Regions from separate parts of the Lysinibacillus sp. KU-BSD001 genome, predicted to be linked through region 3. Evidence: riboswitches for the same ligand, from Rfam matches in the RefSeq annotation. Region 3 holds a riboswitch; each other region holds the start of a gene.
What was found. Region 3 has a riboswitch for cyclic di-GMP ahead of AAGS61_RS14730 (NPCBM/NEW2 domain-containing protein). Riboswitches for the same ligand answer to the same signal wherever they lie in the genome.
Positions count from the first base shown of each region.

Region 1 (3,288 bases), on a different contig from region 3:
TTCGACCCCGACTACCGGTATCATGAGACTGCTTGCGAATGCAGTGAAATCAACGTTTCTTACACATTGTTGTAAGGAGCGTTTTTTATTTATCTTAAATAAGATTCTTACATAAAATCATATGCGTATCCTGTCATAAACAAGGAAGGATTATTATGGTAAGGCGTAAAAACAAATAATCTACCCAGAAATTATAAATTAATAACATAACAAAAGTGATCAAAGAGATTGATTTTCAAACGGCTTTTTATTTGTTAATGATTGTCTAATCAGAAGTTTAAGATCTCAAACAATCTAGTATTCCAGAAATGAATTATTGTTTTTTTACAAAATGCTTAGAGAAAAAGAGTTTAATCCTGCATCTGCAAGAAAAAAGGAATATCAACAGTAACAATTAACACACGTTTAAAAGCCATTAGAGCATCTTTAAATTTTTGTATCGTAAACGGCACACTATAAGACGGAATAAAAGTAGTTGAGCCCTTTAAGTATGAACAATTATAAGTGCTTTTACAGCAGCCGCATTTACATTCTTTTGTGGGTGTAAGGAATTATATGTTTATGCTGTTATTGCTCGAAACAGGTATGTGTAGGAGCGAATTAGCAGGAGTTTGTGTTCAAGGTATAAGGAATGAATGTAAACTCTATATAAGAGACAAAAAACGTATAAAGAGCGGATTGTGCCTAAACTGTAGTTTCTTTTCATTTGAGTTACTAATTACCTTGTACTTTGATTTAGCACGATAGACTACCAATCCATTTGAGGTGTTTTCACTTATTGTAAAATATCTCTTCACACGTAGATATAGTAACGTCAATAATTGTGTTCGACTGTTTATTTTGGCGCATTAGCTCCTTTCATAAATTTCTTTGGTGATAATTTACTCCTCCGTAGATGATTATTTTTTATTTATAACAATGATTGTTATTGTTCTTCTCATAATATGGTAAATATAGGATATAAGTAGTGGTAAAATAATTCCACACTACCTCCTTTCTTACTCTCCTTGCCACCAGAGAAGGAGTAGAAACTACCTCTTTATATAATCTTCTAATGCTACCTTATTATTTACTTATTTCTAATTATTATCAAAAAAATACTCGAATGAGTCTAATATTCTTTAGAAAAAGTACTAGTATAGAAAAAAAATTACAAATAATTTATACTATTAACATATTAATGTGGTATTATTATGATTTTTCTTTAAATTGAAAAAGGCAAACTTGTCGAAAGATAAGGACGCAAAGCTACGAGTCTAACATCCTTCTGGATAATGATAGTCGGGTTGCCAAGATCATAAGTGATTGGTTGGCTATCCTAATTATTATAAGGGATAGTTTTTTTTTGTTTAGAAAACGTTAGGCAATAGGTGCAATCAGTCATAGTCACAGGTGGAATGCTATCTTGGTGTAGTTGTTTGAGTAGCATTCACATAAAAACATGCAAACGCTATCAATGGAAGGATAGCTAACGATAAAAAGGAGATTAGAGATGATAGTCGTTGATAAACCGAAATATAAAATGGCGATTTATGAAGCAAAAAAAGAATTACACGTTCAAATACAAGGGTTTCTGAAAGCGGAAGTTGTAGAGGAATATTTAAACGATTTGCAAGAGACATTGGCAAAAGTACCGAAACATGCGTATACATTTGTAGCGGATGGCACTTATCAATCACCTGTTCCTTCAAAGATTTCGGCAGAGCTAGGGCAAACACTCATGTTTTATGCATCACTAGGTTTCAAAGATATTGTGATTGTTAATCCACGCTCTAAAATTGCATATGTGCAAGTGCGAAATGCTTTAGAGGGAGTTAACTTCCCAGGAACAGTAGTGGATAATGTTTCGCAATTAGCAATGCGTTAGTCTTGAATGAACTATAATGACATCTTAGAGAGGAATTTTACCATGCAAACGATTGAAGCTTTATATACATATGAAATCCTTACAAAGGACCAGTCTGATTTAATTGAAAAAGCAGCAGCGTGTATCGCAAGCACATTTATTGGAGTAGATGTTGCTGGCAAATGGGTGCAAGAACCAATCATTGGGTACGCCCTAGAATTACCTTACGAAGATTTTTATCAATTTACAAAGGAATATATCGAGACAAATGCTCACCAAGGCTACTGTGCTGTTGCACTAGATGAAGAGAAAAATGTGGTAGGTGCACTGGTTGGGGATACAAATGCCCTTGAAATTATTGAAGGGGATATTTTTGACGGCACGTTTGCTGATATGAATGTAGTAATGCGTGTATTAGAGGATATCGATATTCGTTTCCTAGAAGATTATAAAAAGCGCTATGGGAAAGATATGGAAGATGGAGAAATACTGCATTTATTTTTATTAGGTGTCATTGCGGAGCATAATCGTCATGACATTGTACAAAGTTTAAGCGATATATTAATAGAAAGAGCAACAAAAGAAGGCTTACGACTTGTGTTAGGAGAAGCAACAAATCCGAAGTCCATGCGTTTGATGGAGAAGTATCATGGCATGACAAAATATGTAGACGTAGAAGGAAACTATATTGTTCATAAATACGAAAACAATGAGCGGTTAAGTCATATTCCATCGACTGTAGCAGATGGCATTTACATCATTGTAAAAGAACTTTAAAATTTCATCGTTAATACATTAGTAGAATAGGAGATTTTTTTTTCATGGAAGCGATTATGCTGGGGATTATTGTAGTTTTATTATGTACATCGTTGTATTTTGGTTACCAATATTTTTCGCTTAAACGTCATTCCGATATAACGCATGAGGTTATAAACGGAATGGGGGAATTATCAGTAGATCAAGTAACAGCGCAATTTTATTCATTCGCAAAAAATGTGAATGAAAAAGGTGAGAACCTTACGGAACATGGGGAATATGCAGCTGAGAAGGCTGATATTGTAAGGGCTGCAATCGATGAGGTAGGGAAAGGATTGAAAAAGCAATTAGTTGCTACTGAAGAGAGCTCTACTTCGATCGAAGATATGACAGAAGCGATCGAAGAACTATCTATCAGATCAAACCAAATTTCAGAGCAATCCAATACAACGTTAGAATTGACGCAAGAAGGTAACGAAAAGTTAAAAGATTCGATGGTAAAAATGGAGCAATTTAATCAAACGATTAATACAACATTTGATGCAATCAATATACTTGGGGAAAAATCGCATGAAATTGGTATGATTGTAAAAGTTATTACAGGGATTTCAGAGCAAATTAATTTATTAGCATTGAACGCAGCGATCGAAGCAGCTCGTGCAGGTGAGCACGGCAAAGGGTTTGCT
Region 1 covers NZ_JBDQZI010000006.1:205,422-208,709, reverse strand. Annotated here, with positions in the region: tRNA gene AAGS61_RS11420 (tRNA-Leu) at 1-20, shown strand, start outside; cyclic di-GMP riboswitch class I at 1,208-1,294, shown strand; gene AAGS61_RS11415 (hypothetical protein) at 1,493-1,867, shown strand; gene AAGS61_RS11410 (hypothetical protein) at 1,910-2,623, shown strand; gene AAGS61_RS11405 (methyl-accepting chemotaxis protein) at 2,668-3,288, shown strand, end outside.
Region 1: linked by a shared signal. The riboswitch ahead of AAGS61_RS11415 (hypothetical protein) and the one ahead of AAGS61_RS14730 (NPCBM/NEW2 domain-containing protein) in region 3 are both predicted to bind cyclic di-GMP.

Region 2 (3,288 bases), on a different contig from region 3:
TTTGATATACTTTATAGCTTGTCGCATTTGCAGCAACGTTCCATTTTAACGTAACATCATTAAGATTTGCAATTGTATATGTTACGTTTGATGGGGGAAGCATCGTTACCGATTCTACAGTTACCGTTATTTGACTTCCTTCTGCTGATTCCCCAAAGCGGCTACTTACAGAATAAACTTCATATACGGATTCCCCACCAGGGATATTCATATAAGTTACACTCGTCCCTGTTACTGTACTCTTTAATATTTTTTGACCATCAATAATTTGATATACTTTATAGCTTGTCGCATTTGCAGCAGCGTTCCATTTTAACGTAACATCATTAAGATTTGCAATTGTATGCGTTACGTTTGATGGAGGAAGCATTGTTAGTGATCCTATAGTCACCGTTATTTGACTTCCTTCTGCCGATTCTCCAAAACGGCTACTTACAGAATGAACTTCATATACGGATTCCCCACTTGGAGTGTTCGTATAGGTAACACTCAATCCTGTTACTGTACTCTTTAATATTTTTTGACCATCAACAATTTGATATACGTTATAACCTGTTGCATTTGTAGAAGCAGACCATTTTAACGTTATGTCATTGACATTTGCAATTGTATACGTCAAATTCGTTGGTGCTACCATTTCTGGATGAACACTTGTTGCGCTTACAGTATTAGAAATTGGCGACTCTCCATATTTAGAGTTAAATGACGAAACCGCGTACGTGAAGTCTCCTTCTGGAGCATTTGAAATCGTATACGTTTTACCTTTTACTGTAGTAACTAAAGTGTTCTCACCATTTAGTCCAATTTGGTACACTTTATACTCTTCCGCATACTGAGAAGTCGTCCAGCTCAAGTTAATGTCATTTACGTTTTGTAAAGTGTACGTAAGTGTTGGTGCTGCCATCGTTGGATAAACGACATTCACTGTGATAGGTTCACCAGGACCAGACTCTCCATTAGCACTTAATGTTGAAACAACATATGTGTAAGATCCTTCTGGAAGGTCATTAATCGTGTAATTGTTCGTAGTAACTGTACCATGTGATATTAATTGACCTTCTGTAATTTCATATATTTTATAGCCAGTGGCACTGACTACCGAACTCCAAGTAAGCTTCACATCATCTGCTGTGATATGTTGGTAAGCAAGGTTACTTGGCGGCAGAATGCTATTATCTGTTGCTCCCAAAACATTTTTCATTGGAAACAAGAATATTTGCAAAATTAACACAAATGCTATTAATACCGAAATTTTACTTGATACACTTTTACCCATGTTCTTTACCCTACCTTTCAGTAGTGAATTAGGAAAAACGCGCATAAAAATAAGCCTCTTAACAAGGCTCAAATAAAAGGACTCTGAATCCTTGCGGTAACCGGCTGCCATCCACATAGCGTGGTCCAGGCCCTTGGCTTTGCGTCTCACGATTTCTCGTGGTTTGCCTTTTTCACTTGGTTATTTTATATGTTACAAGGCTATCATAATACCAAATCCACATACACGAAACTACCTTTATACCTATCTATATCTATTTTTCCCTATCTCTATCTATCTTTAATTTACTCTAATATAGTTTAATGGTCATACATAAATATTGATAAATTCCTAATACAACAATTGGTTGAAGCTGCAATGAGTATTTAGATACGCTTTATGATTTAAATACGGAACTTTATAATGTAATTTAAGTTACTCTAAAAAATTATTTAATTTCATAGGGAAAAATGGAAAAATTCCCGAAGATCCTCAAACAATTCAACTCCAATTAGCAAATAAAGCACCTAATTAAAATAAAAAACTGTACCTTGTTATAATCACTTAAATTATAACGAGGTACAGTTCATATATTGTAAAAACTTCATTTACTTATGGTAAGGTTCCCCCTTAATAATCCTAAAACTCCGATAAATCTGTTCGACCAACACAAGCTTCATTAGTTGGTGGGGGAGGGTCATTTTGCCAAAGCATAGTTTTTCGTCAGCGCGTTTTAATACATCGTCATGTAGACCGAGTGAGCCACCGATGATGAAGGCGACTTTGCTTTTGCCGTATGTCATAAGTGCATCGAGATCGGCTGCCATTTGTTCGCTCGTTTTCATTTTGCCATCTAACGCAAGTGCGATGACATATGTACCGTCATTGACTTTTGCTAGAATACGCTCGCCTTCCTTTTTCTTTACCTGCTCCATCTCTGCATCTGATAATTGCTCGGGTGCCTTCTCGTCTGGCACTTCTACAAAATCGAGTTTCGCATAGCTAGAAAGACGTTTCGCATATTCATCAATTCCCATTTTTAAATACTTCTCTTTTAATTTTCCAACTGATATGATGGTAATATTCACAACTTATCCACCTTTACATTTCATTTACAAACACGTTATCCACAAAAGTTATCCACATATCCACAGACATTTTCTATATATTGTGTAAAGTTATTTACTTGATACAATATATGTTGCATGCTCTTCACAGTAAGCACATTTTGTGGATAACTTTTCCGCATCTAATATTTTTTCCATAATTGGAAAGTCTTCGGTCTCTGCTACGAACATGTCTAACGCATGATCTATATGGGTTTCACAGCTATATTTTTTCATTATTTTCTTCCTCCAATAGTTTGAAATTTCCACAAACTTATTCACAATTTTCTCGGAATTATCCACAACCATTGTAACAAACAAAAAACAAGTAGGAAAGAAAAGCCTTTCTTTCACTACTTGCTGTGAAAAGTTTTATTCAGTTATCCACAGTTATGTCGTACTTTCTTTTAATACTAAGTTTAATTCAACTACTTTTCCTGCGCGATATACTTTGACACTTAATGTATCGCCAATGTTTGTTTTTGTATATAAGTGCTGGCGAAGATCGATGCTGTTCTCAATTGGTTGACCGTCCATTTCAAAAATGACATCATATTGTTTCATCCCCGCTTGATCGGCTGCAGAGCCTTCTACCACTTCAGCGACAACTACACCTGTTGTAATCCCTTCAGGTAATTGTAATGTTTGCGCTTGATAAAATGCTGGCACATCGGTTAAATCCATTAATGAAATACCCATTGCTGGACGTTTTACCTGACCGTTCGTTTCAAGCTGCTGAATGACTGGGATAACGGTATTAATTGGAATAGCAAATCCTAAACCTTCAACCGATTCTGCTGCAATTTTCATGGAGTTAATACCGATTAAATCACCGTTAATATTCACTAAGGCACCACCTGAGTTACCCCCGTTAATGGCTGCATCTGTCTGCAGTACTTCAGATTGCCAGTCTTCTGTACCATCGCC
Region 2 covers NZ_JBDQZI010000013.1:107,787-111,074, forward strand. Annotated here, with positions in the region: gene AAGS61_RS16860 (OmpL47-type beta-barrel domain-containing protein) at 1-1,276, opposite strand, end outside; cyclic di-GMP riboswitch class I at 1,369-1,454, opposite strand; gene rlmH (23S rRNA (pseudouridine(1915)-N(3))-methyltransferase RlmH) at 1,864-2,343, opposite strand; gene AAGS61_RS16870 (CxxH/CxxC protein) at 2,434-2,598, opposite strand; gene AAGS61_RS16875 (S1C family serine protease) at 2,752-3,288, opposite strand, start outside.
Region 2: linked by a shared signal. The riboswitch ahead of AAGS61_RS16860 (OmpL47-type beta-barrel domain-containing protein) and the one ahead of AAGS61_RS14730 (NPCBM/NEW2 domain-containing protein) in region 3 are both predicted to bind cyclic di-GMP.

Region 3 (3,288 bases):
CATCACGCCATTTGGATTTGTTCGAGCAATGCGAGAAGCCTTACCATAGCTGTCTTCTCCGTAATAATATTGCACTTGCTCAAGGATGCCTAAGTAAGTCCAGAAGCCATGGTTTACTGTTTCACCTGAAAATCTTTTGTATAATGTGTTCCAATCTACGCGGTCGTTATGACTGTTTTCGAATTTCTTTCTCATGATTACTGAATAAAGATTGTTCGTGATTTCACCGTGTTCCATCGTGGAGTTATTAATGTTATGGCCCCATTCATGGAAATAAACCCAACCATCATTACCAGAAACACCAAATGGTTTTACGATTTGTTTGAAGAAGCCATCATCTCTTCTAGGGGAGTTCCCACCGTTATATCCTGTGTATCCCCAGTCAGACCATCCATAAGGTCCTTTCGTAAACACCCTTGAAGTAAACTTTGCATTAAAGCGGCGATCGTTTTCTGTATAACCGCTAATTGTTTGGAACTCTTTCCACATGCTTTCCCAGTCATTCATTGTGTCTGCTACTGTTTTGCCTGTCGGTTTTAATTCCTGTATGCCTTTTAGTGCACCAGCAGCAGTTGTAGAAATTGTATTGTTTTCAGAAACAAGCTCTGCCACATTATAGATAACGTCTTTCGGGATGCCACTGGCAAAGTCATTGTCATTTGTACTAATGTTCGCCACATATGCTTCTAACTCTTTTTCAAACGCTGCAGGGTCCGTTTTGCCGTGATAGTAAACAGGGAAGGCTGTACCACCAACTAATCGTACTTTCGGTGCATAAGCTTGCTCATTTGGTAACGCGGGGTTTTCTACATAGACAACGGCAGGTTTCATATTGTCATAGGAAGGAGCTGTTATCGTATTTAACCCTGGTTTTAATGAATATCTTCTAATCCAGCCGTTTTTATCATCCGCTATTTGTCCTAAAATTAAGTTCGGCATGACGCCATTTTCATTGGCATCCACAAAAACTTGAATCGTCTCACCCGGCACGACATATCGGCCAAATGTATCTAAAGAGAAAGAGGTTCTGGCAATTTGATGCTCTCTTGCTTCTGTACTCGAGTTCCCTCGTTGTGATGCAGTGACGATTGCCTCGTTCGAAACATTGACATTATTGAGTATATCTTTTGCGATATGTAAGTTTACTTGTAACTGCTCCTTTAATGGGTGTGTAGCAGCCTCTGCCTCTAATTGATTGATAACACTTAATGAAGCAAATTCAGGCTTTAATTCATTCATTAAGCCGTTCGTAAATAGGCTGTTTATTTTTTCTGTTAAAGGATCTTCTTTATAAAATTGAAATTCTGCTGCACTTGCCCAGTCTTGATTTGCTTTTTTAAAGACAAATTTTACGCGCTTAAACGTAGTAGGGGCAAACTGAATTTCTACAATATCGCCAGTAGAACCTGTATATTCACCTGAAGATACGAGCGTAAAATTATCACCTGTGTCTGTCGGGGAGCTATAGATGTCAAACTGTTGGGCAAAACCTTTCCCTCGTACACTTTCTTGGCGAGCCGCGTAAACAATACGATTCAATGTCATCGTTTCATTAAAATTAATGACAACTTCATTTGTGAATGTGGCGCTATTTGGCTTACCTGTTTCCCAGTGTGTATTCATATCGCCATCGATTGCTTTATCAATCGTAGAGCTATAATATTTTCCACCATTGTTTGTAATCGATTTAATATTCGTGTTGGCTATTTTAAATACGTCATTGTAGGCACTTAAAATGTCTTTTCCGTATAAATCAAATTTCTTAATGGAAGCAGTCGCCATATTAGCTTGGGCTGTTGTCGTGACGGTGCTCCCATTCGGACTTTCACTCGCTAACACATTTATTGGGCCGCCGACTAAATTGAAGACCAAGGCCGCTACGGATGCCATCTTAATAACTTTCATACATAATTCCTCCTGATGATTTAATTCCTAAGAAGCACATAAAAAAGCTACTCAAAAAAGAGTAGCTTAATTTCACATAAGGGCATCTTTAAAAAACTCCACACAAAAATGCTTCGTTTTTAATCGTGCCTTACTAAACAAAAAGTAGAATGTACTCTTCGGCAACTGGCTGACATAGTTGTATAAACCTTAGTCCCTATAGCTTTGCGTCCCTAAATTTCTTTAGGTTTGCCTATTCAATTTTTCTACTTAAAGAATAGCATAGTGAGAATTATTTCCAAAGAACAATTAGCCCTAAATTTATTACTGCTCATTAGGTTAAATGGGCGAGGAGATTAAGTGAACAAAAAGTGAACTCACTAAATGATAGGTAATAGGGTAGGTAGAGAAGGGGGACATACCAGTTCGCCTAAACGTTGACGAATTGGTGTGTCCCCATTCTATTAATTATAACCAATATTCTTATCGAATAAATGCGCCTTCTTTTACTACGACTTTGCCTGCTTTAATAACTGTATTTGTATGGTTCATGCCGTAGAAATATTGCAATTGTTTATAGTTTGGTACATTGAGTAATAAGATATCAGCTTTTTTACCAACTTCTAAAGAGCCAATTTTCTCACCACGATTAATCGCATAGGCGGCGTTAATCGTTGTAGCAACAAGTACTTCTTCCATTGTCATCCCCATATTCATACAAGCTAAATTTTGGATGAATGGTAAAGAAATTGTCGGTGATGAGCCTGGATTGAAATCGCTAGAAATTGCAACAGGTACACCGCGATCAATCATGAGTCGTCCACGTGCAAAAGGGGCACGTAAGAAAAATGCTGTTCCCGGTAATAGTACGGCAATTGTGCCGGCTTTTGCCATTGCTTCAATACCTTCATCAGATGCTACTAATAAGTGTTCTGCAGAAATGGCACCAAGCTCCGCGGCAAGTTCAGCTCCTTCATACGGTTCGATTTCGTCCGCGTGAATTTTTGGTGTTAGACCGTAGTCCTTCCCAGCTAATAAAATTTTTCGAGATTGTTCGGGTGTGAAGACGCCTTTTTCACAGAAAACATCATTAAATTCTGCTAAACCTAGCTCCGCTACTTTCGGTAGCATTTCGTTAATGACTGCATCCACAAAATCATCTTCGCGTCCTTTATATTCACTTGGTACAGCATGGGCACCCATGAATGTAGAAACAAGGTCGATTTCATGTGTTTCTTGTAATTTTTTTACTACTTCCAGCTGCTTTTTTTCTGTTTCCCAATCTAGACCGTAGCCTGATTTTGCTTCAACTGTTGTGACACCGTATGTTAAAAACTGATTTAAAATTTTATAAGATTTTTCATATAATTCATCAAAAGAAGCTTCACGTGTTTTGGTTGTTGT
Region 3 covers NZ_JBDQZI010000010.1:124,063-127,350, reverse strand. Annotated here, with positions in the region: gene AAGS61_RS14730 (NPCBM/NEW2 domain-containing protein) at 1-1,905, opposite strand, end outside; cyclic di-GMP riboswitch class I at 2,063-2,148, opposite strand; gene hutI (imidazolonepropionase) at 2,368-3,288, opposite strand, start outside.